Regions from separate parts of the Sphingomonas sp. CFBP8993 genome, predicted to be linked through region 2. Evidence: riboswitches for the same ligand, from Rfam matches in the RefSeq annotation. Region 2 holds a riboswitch; the other holds the start of a gene.
The links. Region 2 has a riboswitch for thiamine pyrophosphate ahead of thiC (phosphomethylpyrimidine synthase ThiC). Riboswitches for the same ligand answer to the same signal wherever they lie in the genome.

Region 1 (4,422 bases), on a different contig from region 2:
GCATGCTACCCCGCCTAAAATGTGTATTAAAGATTATGTCGTTTGGCCGGCAGGATATCTTAGAGATCGTGGTGGAAGAATCCGGTCTCGATAAGGAAAAATTGCGCGAAGAGGCGAAGCTTTCCGAGTTGGACATAAGCTCGATCGACTTGGCAAGCGCCATTTTTTCGATCGAGGAAAAGCTCGACGTCGTAATCGAACCCGACGATATTCCACGCGAAGCGACGCTTGGTGAATTGATCGACATCGTTCTGACCCCGCCGGCTTCATGACGCGACGTGTTGTCGTCACGGGCATGGGGGCGATCTCGGGTCTGGGCAACGGCTTCGAGACGAACTGGCGACGCGCCCTGAACGGCGAGAATGCCATTCGCGAGATCGACAGCGACATCGGAAATATAGCGGACGGCACGGGCATGACCGGGGTGGCGGCCTGGATCGAGAAGGCGGTCGTGGAGGTCGCCATGCCGGAGCGAAACCTGCGTCGCCTCGGACGGCTGGACCCGTTTTCGCGCTTCGCCGTGATTGCGGCGGACGAGGCGGTGCGGCATGCCGGGCTGGAGGACGGATCCTGGCGTTCCGACCGGACGGCCGTCATCATCGGGTGTGGCAGCAACGGCAATACCACGCTGGATCTGGCCCTTGAGTAATCCACGGTGATCGCAACCAAGTTGGCGCATGGCCATCTTATCGGCGCGACACTCGCCGCTCGCATGGGGATCGCCGTTCGCCATGTCCCCGATCGGGAACAGGGAACAGGGAACATGCTTTCTGCTGTCGATCCCGGACACGAGCCAGACGTGATGATATGTCGGAACGTTCCTTCGCATTGGGTATTGCAGCCGCGTCTGCACGCTGAGCTCTGACGGGAAAAGTCGGCTGGCTGATGGTGCCGGAAATCGCGACACGGATGCGCCCCCTAAGCGGCCAGCGCATATCTCCGGCAATGGTCGAGATAACCCGCCTCATGGCTGCCGGACAGGGACACGATGCTCTCCCACAGCCATGACGGCGTATCGAGCGTGCCGCGCCGGTCGGCCTCCAATATGGCCAACCACTCGGTACGGGTGGCGGGATCCATCTGGCGTGCATGGGCGGTGCCGACGACGAAGGCCAGATGGCGGGCGGCCCTAACCGCTTCACCGTGGCTGAACTGGTCGACTTCGAGCTTCAGGTCCTGAGGGGTAAGCTCGCGGATGAAGAGCGATCGGTCGAGCATCCGCACCGGCATCATGCGCGAGCCGAGATAGGGTGACAGGTGACGGGCCGCGGCGACGACGCGCTCGGCATCGTCGTCGGGCATGTCCGCGCCGGGGGCGGCGGGCGCGATGGGCGTGGTCGCTTCCTTCAGGTCGACCAGCGCATAGCTCCATCGGCCCTTGCGCGTCTTGAGCGCCACGATCGCGGCATAGCGCAGCAGGCCGAGCGAACTGCACCCCTTCATCCAATAGGCAGCATCGACCAGCCGTACCTCGCGATCCTTCGGCTTGCCTTGGAGCGACAGGATCATCGCGCCGACATGCTTTTCGGCGAATAGGGTGGTCAGTGCCTCGCGTTCTTCCGCTGACAGCTCCCAGAATTTCTTGCCGAGCGGGATGCGGGGTTCGACGGCATCGAGCCGTTCCTTCGCCAAATGACGCCACCGCCGCCCCAGCGCCGCTCGCTCGACACTGCGAACGATGTCCGACTCCACGCCGGGGACGCCGCTGGTCGGGTCGTGGATGGCGGCGGCATAGCCGTCGATCATCTCTTCCATCATGCGCATCGTCACGACGCCGGGCAGGTCGGAGCCGCGTGCCGCCGTGGCCAGGGACAGGCCCAGCCGGATCAGGTCATGCGCAGGATTGCCGATCACCGCCTGATCGAGATCGCGAATCTGGATTTCCACCGAGCCCTGGCCATTGGCGATGGGCCCCAGATTGCCGAGATGGCAATCACCGCAAATCCAGATCGCCGGGCCCGTCGGCACCCGACGCGACACCGGCGACGCCGCCAGCCATTCATAGAATTTCGCCGTATTGCCGCGCACATAGGCATGGGGAGATTGCGCCATCTTCAACGTACGTCGGGCTTCCAGCATGGCATTACGATCGGCGGGGTTGGGCATGAACGGTTCCGACCTTCGGGGTGGACAATGTCGCTTCAACGTCGATCGCACCGGAAAGTAACAAAACATTGCTGGTGAGGGGCGGAGCGAGTTGCGTGAGGTGCAGTGGTTTAAACATTTCCGCCACTTCGTACCCGCTACGACTGACGCACAGCCCAATTCACCGGCTTCGTCACCTCGCCTCCTCAGAAGTTGTCGCTGCAAAAGTCGGGACGTTGCTCAAAAACATCGCCCACCGGGGTGGGAGGGATCAGTTTCGCAAGGGTATGCCAGGGGAGGTGGAAGGAAGAAAAATCGATCCGCCCCAATGTGGGGTGGTGGCCCTGTCACGATAACCATTTGCACCCCGGCCAGAAGCGCCTAGACGGCCCCATCCCCGGGGGGCCGCTGATGCGCGGTTGAGAGGTGGGCAGCAGCCCATGACCCGCTGAACCTGATCCGGTTTGTACCGGCGTAGGGAGGGTTGGTGGCTCGTCCGTCGTCCCTCCGTGTGAAGTGGACGTAAGAGACGATGCCGGTTGTGAATTCGCGCGATCCCATGACGATCCGCAATGGACTTTTGATGCTGTCGGCCGCGTGGGTGGTCCTGCCCAGCGCCGCCTCTGCCCAGCAGGCTCCGCAAAGCCCCGCCGATATCCGCGTGATCGGCCACCGCGATCCCGAAGGCCTGCTGCCCGACCAGACCGAGCCCCGGGCGGTGAGCGAGGTGGGCCCGGACTTCATCGTCAAGCAGGCGCCGACGCTGAACGCCTTCCAGCTCGTGAACCTGCTGCCGGGGGCGAACCTCGCCTCCAGCGACCCCTATGGCCTGTCGACCAGTTCGAGCCTGACTCTGCGGGGTCTGGGCCAGGATCAGATCGCCGTGGTGATGGAGGGCGCGCCGCAGAACGATATCGGCTATTATTATGCCTATCCGTCGCAATTCGCCGATACCGAAAATCTGCGCCGGATCGCGCTCGCACCAGGGTCGGTGGATATCGATGCGCCGACGGTGGTGGGGGCGGGCGGTCTTCTGTCCCTGTCGCTCGACGATCCCAAGGCGACGCGGGGTGTGCTCGCCGATCTCTCGCTCGGGTCCTCCGCCATGCGGCGCGTCTTTGCGCGGGTCGATACGGGGACGATCGGGAATAGCGGGCTGAAGGCGTTTCTGTCCTATTCGAACACCCGTGCCGACAACTGGCGCGGGGCCGGGTTCGATACGCGCCAGCATGTCGACGCCAAGCTGCTGCGCGAATGGGGGAATGGCAACCGCGCCAGCCTGGCGCTGTCGTACAACGACGCCAACTCCTCCAGCTACCCCAGCCCGACCCTGGCCGACTGGCAGGCGCAGGGGCGCAAGTTCAACTATGACGCGGCCTATACGCCGGGAAATACCCGGTACTGGGAATTGTACCGCGCGCCGTTCCGCAACCTCTATGCCTCGGCACCGATCCATCTGGTCCTGACCGACCGGCTGACGCTCGACACCACGACCTATCTCCAGTTCGGCTACGGCAATTCGCCCTATGGCACCCAGCTGGCGACCACCGGCAATTTCCTGGGCAACCAGCAACTCGCCGATCCGATCGCATTGCCGGGGGCCGTGAATGGCGTGGCCACCGTGCTGGGCAACTATACCGGCGATCAGATGCGTGCGGGCCAGGTCGCCAAGCTGACCTTGCAGGCGGGCGTCCACCGGCTGACCGCCGGGCTGTGGTTCGACTATGGCACCGACCGCGTGACGCAGACTTACGGCGCGGTCGGGTCCGATGGCCGTCCGGCCGACCCCTGGGGCTATCCCAGCCGGGCGATCCGCACCGCCGATGGCCGCCTGCTCGCCTATGAGAACCAGCGGACCGTCACGGTGACGAAAAGCGTCTTTGTCGCGGACAGCATCGCGCTGACCCCGCTTCTGACCGTCGATATCGGGTTCAAGGGCGTCAACCTGCTGCGCAACGGTCGCAACTTCCTGCCGGGCCCGCAGGACCGGGTGCGCCGCAACAGCTTCGTCCCCTTGCCGCAGGCCGCCGTCCGTTATGCGATCGACGACCGGCAGCAACTGTTCGCCAACATCGCCACCCATTTCCGCACGCCCAACGAGTTCACGCTCTATAACAGCTATTATGAGGGGGCGATCTCGACGCAGGGGACCGATCGGCTGAAGAACGAGTATTCGGTCTCGCAGGAGGTCGGCTATCGCTATATCGGCCCCAATCTCTCCGCCTCGGTGACGGGTTTCCACTACAAGTTCCGCAACCGCCAACTGGCGACGGTGGTCGACAATGGCGGCGCGCTGGTCAACTCGACGCTGAACGCCGGGGGGCAGACCTCCTACGG
Region 2 (4,422 bases):
AGTTAGATCATAAACTGATCACCGCTAGAGCGCGGCTCCTTTCACCTTTGGTGGAAGGCCTACCTTCGGGGGAGTTCTTCAGGTTATATACGAATTTTCTTGACTCCGTCAATGCGACATATGCTGACCTGAGTTAAATTCCGAATCACTCCGCCGGAAGGTAAACCTCCCCACCCTTCTCGCGGAATTTCTCGCTCATTTGCTGCATCCCCGCCTCGGCATCCTCTGCTGCGACGAAGGTTTCGACCGGCGCGTTCTGCTTCGCGGCAAATTCCCGAACCTCCTGCGTGATCTTCATCGAGCAGAATTTCGGGCCGCACATCGAACAGAAATGCGCGGTCTTGGCGCCCTCCGCCGGGAGCGTCTGGTCGTGGTAGGATTCCGCCGTGTCGGGGTCGAGCGACAGGTTGAACTGGTCGCGCCAGCGGAACTCGAAGCGGGCGCGGCTCAGCGCGTCGTCGCGCATCTTGGCGGCCGGATGCCCCTTGGCCAGGTCGGCGGCGTGGGCGGCCAGCTTGTAGGTCACCACGCCGACCTTCACGTCGTCGCGGTCGGGCAGGCCCAGATGCTCCTTGGGCGTGACGTAGCAGAGCATCGCCGTGCCGTACCAGCCGATCATCGCGGCACCGATGCCGCTGGTGATATGGTCGTATCCCGGCGCGATATCGGTGGTCAGCGGCCCGAGGGTGTAGAAGGGCGCCTCGCCGCACGCCTCCAGCTGCTTTTCCATATTCTGCTTGATCTTGTGCATCGGCACATGGCCGGGGCCCTCGATCATCACCTGTACGTCCTGCTCCCAGGCGCGCTTGGTCAGTTCGCCCAGCGTGTACAGCTCGGCGAACTGCGCCTCGTCATTGGCGTCGGCGATTGCGCCGGGGCGCAGGCCGTCGCCCAGCGAATAGGCGATGTCATAGGCCTTCATGATCTCGGTGATCTCGTCGAAGCGTTCGTAGAGGAACGACTCCTTGTGATGCGCCAGGCACCATTTCGCCATGATCGATCCGCCGCGCGACACGATGCCGGTGACGCGCTTGGCGGTCATCGGGATATAGGGCAGGCGGACGCCGGCATGGATGGTGAAATAGTCGACGCCCTGCTCGGCCTGTTCGATCAGCGTGTCGCGGAAGATCTCCCAGGTCAGTTCCTCGGCGATGCCGCCGACCTTTTCCAGCGCCTGATAGATGGGGACGGTGCCGATCGGCACGGGCGAGTTGCGGATGATCCATTCGCGCGTGTCGTGGATGTTGCGCCCCGTCGACAGGTCCATGACCGTGTCCGCACCCCAGCGGATCGACCAGACCAGCTTGTCGACCTCGGACGCCACGTTGCTGGCGACCGCCGAATTGCCGATATTGGCGTTGATCTTGACCAGGAAGTTGCGGCCGATCGCCATCGGCTCGGATTCGGGGTGGTTGATGTTGTTGGGAATGATCGCCCGGCCGCGCGCCACTTCGTCGCGGACGAATTCGGGCGTCACGTAGTCGGGGATTTCCGCGCCGAAGCTCTCACCGTCGCGGACATATTCGCGGAGCATCTCGCGGCCCAGATTCTCGCGGGTTGCGACATATTCCATCTCGGGCGTGATGATGCCTCGGCGGGCATAGTGCATCTGGCTGACGTTCGTGCCCGCACGCGCGCGCAGCGGCCGGTTCAGCCCGGTGCGCGGGAATTGCGGCACGCCGCCCGACCGGTCGGGGCCGAGCTGACCATTGTCCTCGGGACGGAGTTCGCGGCCGTCATAGGCCTCGACATCGCCGCGCCCCTCGATCCAGTCGCGGCGGATCTGCGGCAGGCCCGCCATGATGTCGATACGCGCGGTCGGATCGGTATAGGGACCGCTGGTGTCGTACACGCGCAGCGGCGGCTCGCCAGATGACGGGTCGAGATGGATTTCACGCATCGCGACGCCCAGCGGGCCGACATGAATCTTCTTGGAACCACGAATGGGGCCGGTGGTCACGCCAATCTCGGCCTTTGCGGGGATATCTGCCATAGTCCACTCCATGCGGAGGAAACGGACCATGAGAGATGGGGCCGCTCCCTCCCTACGCCGGTGTCAGCCGGATCAGGTTCAGCGGGTCAGGGGCTCTTGCCCCCCTCTCAAGCGCAGGCCAGCGCTCCCCCGGGGATGCCACCGTCATAATCGAGTTCGCGGCGGATAAGAAGGGGTTTTGCGGTCATCCTGTCCGCTCCGCCCCGGACAAGAAGAACCCCGACCGGTCAGGGGACTGGAAACCGATCGGGGCAAGGGCCCCTTGGGAGGAATAGGGCTCGGGGCCTGCATCGGGTCGGTGGGCCTGCCCTTCCCTCTTGGGAAAAGGAAAAGCCCACCGCCCATGTCGCCCCGTATCAGCCGCTGGCGGCGCTGGTGCGCACGTTGCCGTTCAGGCCGTTGGGGAAGAAGCCGCCGCCGGTCACCGCCGCCTTGTTCAGATACACGACGTTCAGCACCTGCTGCGGCGTGCGGACAAAGGCGATCGCGTTGGAATCGGCGGGGACGATGTTGGCCGTCTGGGTGCCGTTCACCGTCGCCACGATGCCCTGGTCGAGATCGGTCGACCCGTCCAGGCTGTCGCGCGCGTCGGAGATCTGGCCCGCCGCGGTGATCAGCGACGCATTGCTCAGCCCCTTGCGATACAGGACCGAGCGGACCAGGCCCGCATGATAGGCCTCGGCCGCATGGATGCCCGCCGCCGCCTCGATGAAGGTCTTGTTGGTCAGCAGGGCAACGCCGCCCATATAGGCGGTCACCCCGACGTCCTCGAAGATATAGGCCGCGAGCAGGAAGTTCTCGTCCGAGGCATAAGGGTCGAAGGTGCCGGTCGACGACACGACACCGGCCGCGCGGGCCGCCGCCGTGAAGGCGCCGTTGGCATCGCCCGACAGGTTCAGCGCGGGCTGCGCCACCGCTGACGATCCCAGCGCGCTGCGCAGGAAGTTGACGTGCGCAATCTCGTCATAGGCGATCTCACGCGCATATTGCGCGACGATCGGATCCTGGAACGCGACCTGGCGCGGCTGTCCGCTGGTGCTGGTCACGACGGCGCCCTGCGTGCCGACACCGCTCTGCAGCGCGCTGTTGATACCCGTGCCGAAGGCGGCATAGCTGTAGAACTGCGCTTCGAGATATTCGAGCTGAAGCGCGAAGTTCAGCACGTCGGCATCGGTGACCGATCCGGTCGCGGCGGCAGTCGGCGTCGGGGTCGGCACGACGATGACATTGTCGTCGTCGTTGTTACAGGCACCCAGCATGGCCAGGCCACCCACGGCCCCCGCACCGGCGGCCATGCGCATGAAACGGCGGCGATCGGACCGGCGCTTGGCCGAGGCCTCTTCGATCACATCGAGAATGAAGCGTTCTTCGCTCATGATGAAAATCCTCTCCAGAGGAGGAAAAAGGGGATCAGTTCGCCGCGCTGGCGCGCACGTTGCCGTTGACGCCGGCGGGGAAGAACCCACCCAGCGTGACGGACGCACGGTTCAGATAGACGATGTTGAGGACCTGGCCCGGCGTGCGGCTGTACGCGATGCCATTGGTATCGAGCGGCACGATGTTGGACACCAGCTGGCCGTTGATCGTCTGGGCGGCGATGCCCTGATCGAGGTCGCTCGTGCCGTCCAGGCTGTCGCGCGCGTCGGAAATCTGCCCGGCGGCGGTGATCAGCGCAGGCGTCTGCATTCCCTTGGCATAGAGCGCACCGCGCACCATCGCGGCATGATATGCCTCGACCGCCAGGATACCGGCGGCGGCCTGGAGGAAGGTCTTGTTGCTGATCAGCGGCGAGGCGCCCTTGTAGGCGGTCACGCCGACATCCTCGAAGATATAGGCGCCGAGAAGGAAATTCTCGTCCGAGGCATAAGGGTCGAAGGTGCCGGTGGACGACACGACCCCGGCCGCACGCGCCGCCGCCGTGAAGGCGCCATCGGCATCGCCGGAGATGTTGATCGCGGGCTGCGCGACCGCCGCCGTGCCGAGCGCGGTGCGCAGGAAGGCGACATGCGCCGCCTCGTCCGCTGCGATCTCCTGGGCGTACCGGGCGACGACCGGATCGGTGAAGTTCACCTTGCGACCGCCGGTCACCGCGCCTTGCGTACCCGTACCGGTCAGCTGGCTTGAGGCGAGCCCCGTGCCGTTGGCCGCGAAGGCATAGAATTGCGCTTCGAGATATTCGAGGTTCAGCGCGAAGTTCAGGACATCGGCGTCGGTTACGGTCGATTGGGCCCCGGCCTTGCTGGCCAGGGTGAAGGCGGTGACGCCTGCCGCCGCCGCTCCCATCGCTGTCTTGAAGAAATCCCGCCGCTGGTTGCGGCGCTCAACTCGCGCATCCAAGGCGTCGAGCAGCTGTTCGCTTTCAGTCATCATGCTCCTCCCGGTCAGGAACCATGAAGAGTTATCCGTCGTTTCGTAACCGACTTACAAAC

Region 1: linked by a shared signal. The riboswitch ahead of SOM26_RS00945 (TonB-dependent receptor) and the one ahead of thiC (phosphomethylpyrimidine synthase ThiC) in region 2 are both predicted to bind thiamine pyrophosphate.

The regions. Positions count from the first base shown of each region.
Region 1 covers NZ_JAXCWU010000001.1:212,756-217,177, forward strand. Annotated here, with positions in the region: gene SOM26_RS00930 (acyl carrier protein) at 36-272, shown strand; gene SOM26_RS00935 (beta-ketoacyl synthase N-terminal-like domain-containing protein) at 269-649, shown strand; gene SOM26_RS00940 (DUF2252 family protein) at 919-2,106, opposite strand; TPP riboswitch at 2,474-2,583, shown strand; gene SOM26_RS00945 (TonB-dependent receptor) at 2,645-4,422, shown strand, end outside.
Region 2 covers NZ_JAXCWU010000005.1:286,439-290,860, reverse strand. Annotated here, with positions in the region: gene SOM26_RS12465 (DUF3800 domain-containing protein) at 1-13, shown strand, start outside; gene thiC (phosphomethylpyrimidine synthase ThiC) at 146-1,993, opposite strand; TPP riboswitch at 2,039-2,129, opposite strand; gene SOM26_RS12455 (ferritin-like domain-containing protein) at 2,350-3,369, opposite strand; gene SOM26_RS12450 (ferritin-like domain-containing protein) at 3,404-4,360, opposite strand.